One region of the Neobacillus sp. S1227 genome, then DNA from elsewhere that is predicted to be linked to it. Evidence: riboswitches for the same ligand, from Rfam matches in the RefSeq annotation. Region 1 holds a riboswitch; the other holds the start of a gene.

What was found. Region 1 has a riboswitch for S-adenosylmethionine ahead of metK (methionine adenosyltransferase). Riboswitches for the same ligand answer to the same signal wherever they lie in the genome.
Region 2: it holds a riboswitch for S-adenosylmethionine, as region 1 does, so the genes downstream of both, ACZ5AE_RS15910 (LLM class flavin-dependent oxidoreductase) here and metK (methionine adenosyltransferase) in region 1, are expected to answer to the same signal.

What each region holds. Positions count from the first base shown of each region.
Region 1 is NZ_AP038276.1:4,657,448-4,661,882, reverse strand. It holds gene ACZ5AE_RS23395 (hypothetical protein) at 1-92, shown strand, start outside; gene pckA (phosphoenolpyruvate carboxykinase (ATP)) at 140-1,726, opposite strand; SAM riboswitch class I at 1,987-2,120, shown strand; gene metK (methionine adenosyltransferase) at 2,386-3,588, shown strand; gene asnB (asparagine synthase (glutamine-hydrolyzing)) at 3,823-4,435, shown strand, end outside.
Region 2 is NZ_AP038276.1:3,166,687-3,171,121, forward strand. It holds gene ACZ5AE_RS15900 (hypothetical protein) at 1-229, opposite strand, end outside; gene ACZ5AE_RS15905 (ATP-grasp domain-containing protein) at 794-1,750, opposite strand; gene ACZ5AE_RS15910 (LLM class flavin-dependent oxidoreductase) at 1,766-2,815, opposite strand; SAM riboswitch class I at 2,924-3,027, opposite strand; gene ACZ5AE_RS15915 (AAA family ATPase) at 3,628-3,810, shown strand; gene ACZ5AE_RS15920 (hypothetical protein) at 3,817-3,966, opposite strand; gene purD (phosphoribosylamine--glycine ligase) at 4,013-4,435, opposite strand, start outside.

The sequences.
Region 1 (4,435 bases):
GGTTCACCATCAAAAAAAGCGGCAAGTATCGATTTACCGTCCTTCAGCACTCACAGGCTGTAGAAGTGAGAAAACCAACCGATGGAAAATAAAGAAAGAGGCTGACCAATTTCGGTTCAGCCTCTTTTTCCTCAAATATTTAAACGATTGGTCCGCCTTTTTCTTCAATTTCTGCAGCAACGTTAGCAAACTTTTTAAAATTCTCATGGAATTGCCTTGCTAATTCTTTTGCCTTCATTTCATAGGCCTTAGGATCCGCCCATGTTTTAATTGGCTGAAGCACTTCATCAGGGACTCCCGCAATATGGAGCGGGATATTTAGGCCAAAGAATGTATCCTTAACGGTTTCTACGTGATTTAGTTCGCCTTCAAGGGCTGCCTGCACCATTGCTCTTGTATATGAAAGTTTCATACGTTTACCGACGCCGTATTCACCGCCAGTCCAGCCTGTATTAACCAAGAACACATTAACATTATGTTCAAGGATCTTTTCCCCTAGCATTTCGGCATAGCGTGTAGCCGGCAGCGGCAGGAATGGTGCTCCGAAACAGGTTGAGAAGGTTGCTTGCGGTGAAGTAATGCCTCGCTCTGTGCCAGCAAGCTTTGATGTAAATCCGCTTAAGAAATGGTACATTGCTTGTTCCCTAGTTAATTTCGAGATTGGCGGAAGAACACCAAATGCATCTGCAGTTAAAAACACAATAGTATTCGGGTGGCCGGCAATGCTAGGCTGGACAATATTATCAATTGCTTCCATTGGGTATGCGGCCCGAGTGTTTTCTGTTAAAGTTCCATCATCGTAATCCGGAATTCTTGATTCCTGGTTGATTACAACATTTTCAAGAACGGTTCCAAAGTGAATGGCATCAAAAATCTGCGGTTCCTTTTCACGTGAAAGATTAATACATTTTGCATAGCAGCCGCCTTCAATATTAAAGACACCGTTAGATGACCAGCCGTGCTCATCATCACCAATTAGACGTCGGTTTGGGTCAGCGGAAAGAGTTGTTTTTCCGGTTCCTGATAAACCAAAGAATAAGGCAACATCTCCTTCAACGCCAACGTTTGCTGAACAGTGCATGGAGAAAATATTGTTTTCAGGCAGTAAATAATTCATGACTGAGAAAATCGATTTTTTCATTTCTCCCGCATATTCAGTACCTCCAATTAGAACTACGCGGCGTTCAAATGATATAATAATGAAGGTTTCAGAATTCGTACCGTCGACTGCAGGGTCAGCTTTGAAATTAGGGGCTGAAATCACTGTAAATTCAGCTTTGTGAGTCAGAAGTTCATCTTCCGAAGGCCGAATGAACAACTGGTGGGCAAATAGATTATGCCAAGCAAATTCATTTATGACTTGAATCGGAAGTTGTGATTTCTTATCAGCTCCAGCAAAGCCTTTAAATACAAAAACTTCTTCCTGCTGTTTTAAGTATTCTAATACCTTATTATAAAGATTATCGAAAGTCTCTTGTGAGATTGGCTGATTTAAAGAACCCCACGCAATTTTATCTTTAGTTGACTCTTCTAAAACAGTGAATTTATCCCCTGGTGACCGCCCGGTATATTTTCCTGTTGAAACACGAACCGCACCGGTGGAAGTAAGTGTCCCTTCATTTCTGCAGAGGATTTTTTCAACTAGCTGCGGCACTGATAATTGGACTTGGACATTACTTTCATTAAGTAATTCCTTTAATTCATTTGGGATATGAACAGAATTCATTTAATGAACCTTCCTTTTTTTGTTTTTATTTTGGTATTTTAATAATGAATAGTATAACACATTTAAAATAATAGTCTATACTAATTAATGAAATTATGCTGTATTTTATAACTTATTCTAAAGGTGATTAAAAAGTCATGAAAAAAACAGTTTAGGCATATTTTGTATCATACTCCACTGTATTTTTTGGTTAATGTTGCTAAAAAATACATTGACATTCTTAAAGTAACTGGGGTATGATTTAACCTTGAACGGATACTCTCTTATCCCGAGCTGGTGGAGGGACAGGCCCTATGAAACCCAGCAACCTGCAACTAGGAAAATGCCTATTTTAAGTCATTTTTCGGGCAAAGGTGCTAAACCTGATGCAAGGCTAGTCCTTGAACGATAAGAGTGAAAGGCACGCAAATGTTTGCATTCAACCTTTCCTCATGGAAAGGTTTTTTTGTGTATTCGGCAAATGCACGTGCTGTTTGAATCGCTTTACTAATCTTCTAAAGAATTTCGTTTGGGTTTTTTCGGTAGTATTTCATAAAAACCTGATTTTTATTTCATACTATTAGGGATGAGTTCCGTATCAAAATGGAGGTTATTTTTGAAAGGGTGTTAACCTTTGAAAAAAGCAGCCTCATTATTTCATTATTATAGGAGGAATTCAGATGTCACCGAAACGCCATTTGTTCACTTCTGAATCAGTAACTGAAGGTCATCCTGATAAGATTTGCGACCAGATTTCTGATTCAATTTTAGACGCCATTCTAGCAAAGGATGCAAATGCCCGCGTAGCTGCTGAAACATCAGTAACGACCGGCTTAGTTCTTGTTGCCGGCGAAATCACTACCACTACATATGTAGATATCCCAAAAATTGTTCGTGAGACGATCAAAGAAATAGGCTATGTTCGTGCGAAATATGGTTTTGATTCGGAAACATGTGCCGTGTTAACCTCTATTGATGAACAGTCTCCTGACATTGCCATGGGTGTCAATCAAGCACTTGAAGCCCGTGAAGGTCAAATGTCAGATAAAGAAATTGAAGCAATTGGTGCAGGTGACCAAGGCTTAATGTTCGGCTTCGCCTGTAACGAAACGAAAGAGCTGATGCCTCTTCCAATATCTTTAGCCCATAAGCTTTCCCGCCGGTTGACTGAGGTTCGCAAAGAGGATATCCTTCCATACCTTCGTCCGGACGGAAAAACACAAGTAACGGTCGAATACGATGAGAACAACAAACCGGTTCGGATTGATACAATCGTTATTTCCACCCAACACCATCCGGAAATTGGACTAGAGCAAATCCAGCGAAATGTTAAGGAACATGTCATTAATCCTGTTGTTCCAAAAGAATTAATCGATGAAAATACAAAATATTTTATTAACCCAACCGGCCGCTTCGTAATCGGCGGACCGCAGGGGGATGCAGGACTGACCGGCCGCAAAATTATCGTAGATACTTACGGAGGCTATGCCCGTCACGGCGGCGGCGCTTTTTCCGGTAAGGACCCGACAAAGGTTGACCGATCAGCTGCTTATGCTGCACGGTATGTTGCAAAAAATATTGTCGCAGCAGGTTTAGCCGAAAAATGTGAAGTACAGCTTGCTTATGCGATTGGTGTAGCAAGACCGGTATCGATTTCTATTGATACTTTTGGCACAGGTAAAGTCAGCGAAGAGGTTTTGGTTGATTTAGTAAGTAAAAACTTCGACCTGCGCCCTGCTGGAATCATTAAAATGCTGGATTTACGCCGTCCCATCTATAAGCAAACAGCAGCTTACGGACATTTTGGTCGTACGGATGTTGATCTTCCTTGGGAACGCACTGATAAGGCAGATGCATTACGTGAGCAGGCGGAAGGAAAATAATATGGAGTGGGAGTTGCATTAAGGTGTAACTCCCATTTTTCTTTAAATCGTAAATTTTCTTGTTCAGTGTTTTAAAAACTGGAATAAAATGTTTAAGTAGGACTATTGCAGTGAAAAATGATGATACATGATTTTCCTTTTGTTTCACAGTGCCATTTTTGAAAAAAAAGTGGTAGTATTAGAGAGTATGTTTTTACAAAAGGATATTTTGAAATAGAGTAGGTGAGGTACATAATGTGCGGTTTTATCGGTTGTGTACATGACAAAACGCAAAATTATCGTGACGAAGAAAAGCAGCTTTTTAAAAATATGAACGATATTATTACCCATCGCGGACCAGATGATGATGGTTATTATTATGATGATCATATTCAATTTGGTTTCCGCCGGTTAAGTATCATTGATATTGAATCCGGGCATCAGCCGCTAACGTATGAAAACGAAAGATACTGGATTATTTTTAACGGTGAAATTTATAACTATGTTGAGCTTCGTGAAGAGTTGCTCAAAGAAGGACTAACTTTTTCCACAAGCTCGGATACAGAAGTTATCATTGCCCTCTACAGCCATCTAAAGGAAAAAGCAGTTGAGCGCTTACGGGGGATGTTCGCTTTTGTAATCTGGGATAAGCAGGAACAAACACTTTATGGGGCACGAGATCCGTTTGGCATTAAACCATTCTTTTATATGGAGGATGGTGACAGAACTTTCTTTGCCTCTGAGAAAAAAAGCATTTTGCTGGCTATTGAAAATGATGTGCTGGATTATGATTCCTTGCAGCATTATTTAACCTATCAGTTCGTTCCAGAGCCTGATACCCTGTCAGAAGGGATTAAAAAGCTTGAAC
Region 2 (4,435 bases), 1.5 Mb from region 1:
GCTGATGATAAAGAATAATTTTCGTAAAGTTTTCATCTGATTCTTTAACTTTAAAGTTAATTTTAGCGTTATATCCGTTAATTTGCAGGTAGTTAAACTTTATTGTATTTGTCGATACGTTATAACTCATTGGTGCAGTGAGTGTATTGCTGAATTCAACATTTATTTTTAGTTTAAGGTCTTTTAATGTCTTTATAATGATCTTCTCAATATTCCAAATATGAAGCATATAATTTTTCCCTTTCTAAAAAACATTTTCAACTCTAATTACTCTTCGTAATTAACTCTACTATTGGAAAAAACTACATAAACAAAGCAAATAGTAAATGGTCATGTTGAAGTTGTTTTAACAATATAATACGCATGCATTTGTAACAAGAGTCATTTATCATAATTTTTGATATGGACTATACTCCCTTTTTCTAAGAAGGCACATAAAAAAACAGCACATACTATAAGACCCTAACGATTTTTCATAATAGGCTCGCATAATATTCATTGTAGATTTTCGTATAGGTACGAGAATTCATAGGCGGAGAATTTCCGGCTAATGTATAATGAGGAAGCTTACCAAGCAAATATAAGCGAAGAAATTCCGATTATGCGCTCTAAATAAGACAAAATCCAAAGATTTGAATCAAATAAACGGAAAAACTTCCTTTATTTTTAAGGAAATAAGAGTATTTCCTAATTTAAACGGAATATTTCCGTTTCAGTTATAACTGAACCTAATAAACAAAAATTGCCAGTATAACCAATTGCATAAGTTATACTGGCAATCTTTTTTACAACATTAATTTAATACGTTTTCCCGGACATTCTCTTCTAATGTCTTCTTCAAGAATAAAGCAACTTCGAGCATACCATATTTTCCAGCTTTTGCTTCGGCATCAGAATTATAGTTTGTGTTTGTATTAATATCGTAAGTATAAATTTCACCATCCGCATTTCTGATGAACTCGATTCCAGCCACCTGAATATTATTGCCAGCTAGAACCTTCTTATATTTTTCTAGGATTTCGTCCTCAAAACCTTCAATGATTTGGAACTTAGGCTTCTCTTCCACTTCTTCTCCGACCGGGCAGAATAAATCGCCAATTTGGCAGGCATCCGCTGGGCAAAGTTCAAAACCTTCCGACGTATCCACCTTAACGGCATAGACAAAGTTTCCTCCTACAAACTCACAACGAGTGATGTAGCTTTCAGGTGATTGAATATACTCTTGAATAAGGGTGATGCCATCGACCGGTTCTTCGAAAGTCGGTCCTTCCACATAAGCTTTTAACGCTTCTACACTATGGAATAATTGAACACCTAAGCCTTTACCGGCACGGTTATGCTTCGTAATAAAAGACTTACCTGCAAACGCCTCTGCAGCCTTAAGAATGCTTTGTTTTCCAACCGCTGCAATCGTTTTTGGCGTCTTCACACCATACTTATTTAACTCTAAATATTGTAAAACCTTGCTAACCTCTAGCTTAAGAGCGCTCGTTCCATTTAACACCGTCCGTCCATGTTCTTCAAGCCAAGCCAATACTTGTCCGGTAAATTCCGCTGCAAAACGATGATCACGAGTATGAGAAGAAGCACTCATTCGGCTATAGAAGATTCCTTCTGGCGGTTCTGTCGATAAATCTAACGTTCCTTCGTCCAAATGCCATTCTTCATAAGGAACACCAAGTTCCTCTAACCTTTTTGTTAAATGGATGGTCCACTCACTATTTTCATGTATCACATATACCTTGCTCATCTTTAAGACCCCTCTCTAGTTGGTTATTAAACTGCGTTTTTGTTCAACTAATGGCATAACCTGCTTGGCAAAGCGTTCCATTTCCTCTAATTGAGGTGAAAATTGTAACAACAATAAGTCTAAGCCAGCTTCTTCATATTGTAAAATCCGATCGGCAATTTGCTCAGGTGTTCCTACTAAGTTCGGCCTTAGGCCTCGATTGGATACAGAGTAATCCTGTAATTGGATTTGCTGCTCTAAGTGTGATTTTGTAGTGAAGTCTTTAAAGCCCGCATAACCGCTAGAATCCTTTACAGTCGTGATTTTTTCAAGCTCAGCTAAAGCCTCCTCTTCTGTATCACGGCAAATAACATATGCAGCCATGCCAAATGAACTAAATGGCGCTTTGCCCGTTTGTTCGCGGCGTGCCTTCATATCGGCTATTTTTCGATCAATCTCTTCCACTGTGCCACCGTGCATCACATAAGCATCACATTTTTCGGCAATGGTCTGCTTGCCTTTTTCACTTTCACCGCCTGCATAAAGAATCGGGTTTGGTCGTTGAACAGGTTTCGGAGCAAGCTTCGTGTCTTTTAAGTCGTAAAATTGGCCGGAAAAATCGAAGGTCTCTTCTGTCCATAAACCTTTTAGGACATCAATAAACTCTTCGGTACGAGCATAACGCTCATCATGTTCCGTAAAAATACCGCCATACTGACGTGCTTCTTCTGCCCACCAAGCAGAAACAACGTTAAGCGTAAAACGCCCATTACTGATTTGATCAATATTCGCTGCCATTTTTGCCGCTACGGCAGGATTATGAAAACCAGGACGAATCGCCGTCATAATTTCAATTTTTTCCGTCACTGCAGCAAGTGCCGCTGCGGTGGACCAGGCTTCAAGAGAATCATGCTCTGGTCCTTTAATATCATTTAAATATAATTCAGCTATTAAGGTAGTCGAATATCCCCATTTTTCCGCTGATTGTATGACTTTCTTTGCATAATCAAAGGTTGGCGGCATATGTTCATTCTCCACATTACGCAACCAGCCTCCAAAAATCGGTAACCAAAAACCATATTTCATTTGAATTCTCTCCTCTACTGTTCTAATTCTCTAGTTTTCCTATTGTTTAAGTATGATTTATGTATATATAAAAAACTCTCCTCCTAAGAAGAGAGTTTCAAAACCCTCTTCTCATCTTTCAAGCAATGCGCTTGATGGAATTGGCACAGTATTCAAAAGAACCTGCTGCCGAGGCTTCAAAGGGCCAGTCCCTCCACCTCTCTTGATAAGAAGAAAATGTACACTTAAAATTTTTAATTTACTATATAGCGATAATAGTTTAAATTCATAAAATTGTCAATAAAATATTTCTAGACCCGAAATAAACAACTTATAAACACGGAAGTGGAACCTTTCAACCAATAACAGCTGCGATAAAACAAAAAAACCAACCTCTTTATTGGCTGGTTAGATAAGCAAACCTTTTTTTCTCCTAATTCCCTTAACTGTTTCAATAAAGACCATGAGTGAATAACCAAAAAGGAAAATTAAAAATAATACAATACCATAAAAATATAAAGTAGCCTTATAGCCAATTGGGGCAATTATTTGAAGCGATGTAAACAGAAAAATAATCAAATATAGTTCAAATAAAATAAGAAAACTTAAAAACAGAAGATACGGTATAACTATTTTTTTATGGAAAATCTGTCTTAAAGTAAAACCTTCCCACAATAAATCAGCTATTCGTCTCAAGTATACCCCTTCTTACATCCTTTTATATATTATATTCTGAATTTTTTGTAAATATCCTTTAAAATAATTGCATTTCCGGCAACAAATTTTAAGTGATTTTTCCTTCTTCTCATTGCATCCTGTTAACAGAGAGGAATGTGCTGCTTAAGGATTTGCCCGGTACGGGGAAAACAACGAAAGTAAAAGCATTTGCGAAGGCCCTTGACTGTCATTTTTCAAGGATTCAGTGGATCGATGTACAATCAAATATTTCAGGGAGCTTTGGTACCCAGCTCCCTAACTTTTCTACTTTTCTATTATACATATCCGTTTATAGTTAAAAACCCCTAATCTTCCATAAAAATTCGTGCATAGTATTCCGTTTCTTCATCTAGTTTATTGTCTCTTTTCAATTCCTCAATAGTATCTTTTCGGTCATCTGCAACTACTTGAAAACTACCCGAAATATTTGGTGTTTTCCCTTTGTTTTTATCCATACTTTCACTCCTGCCTTTCATCTTATTTATATATGCTTCAAGCATTTTATAAAAAAGCCTTGGAACTAATATCGGTCCGGTAATGCGCTCCTTCAAAAGAGATCTTTTCTACGGACTGGTATGCCAAATTCCTCGCTTCTTTCAAGGTATCCCCTATTGCAGTAATCCCAAGAACACGTCCACCGCTGGTCAGGATTTTGCCCTCCTGTTCAGAGGTGCCAGCATGAAAAACGATCGCCGGATCAGCAACCTGATCCAATCCATGAATGACACAGCCTTTCTCGTATGGGCCCGGGTAGCCGGCAGAAGACATAATTACGCAAACAGCCGACTTGTCTTTCCATTTCACGTCTACTTTTTCTAATTCACCGGAGATGCTTGCGATTACGATATCAAGTAAATCTGTTTCTAAAAGAGGAAGAACGACCTGTGTTTCCGGATCACCAAAGCGTGCATTATATTCAATCAC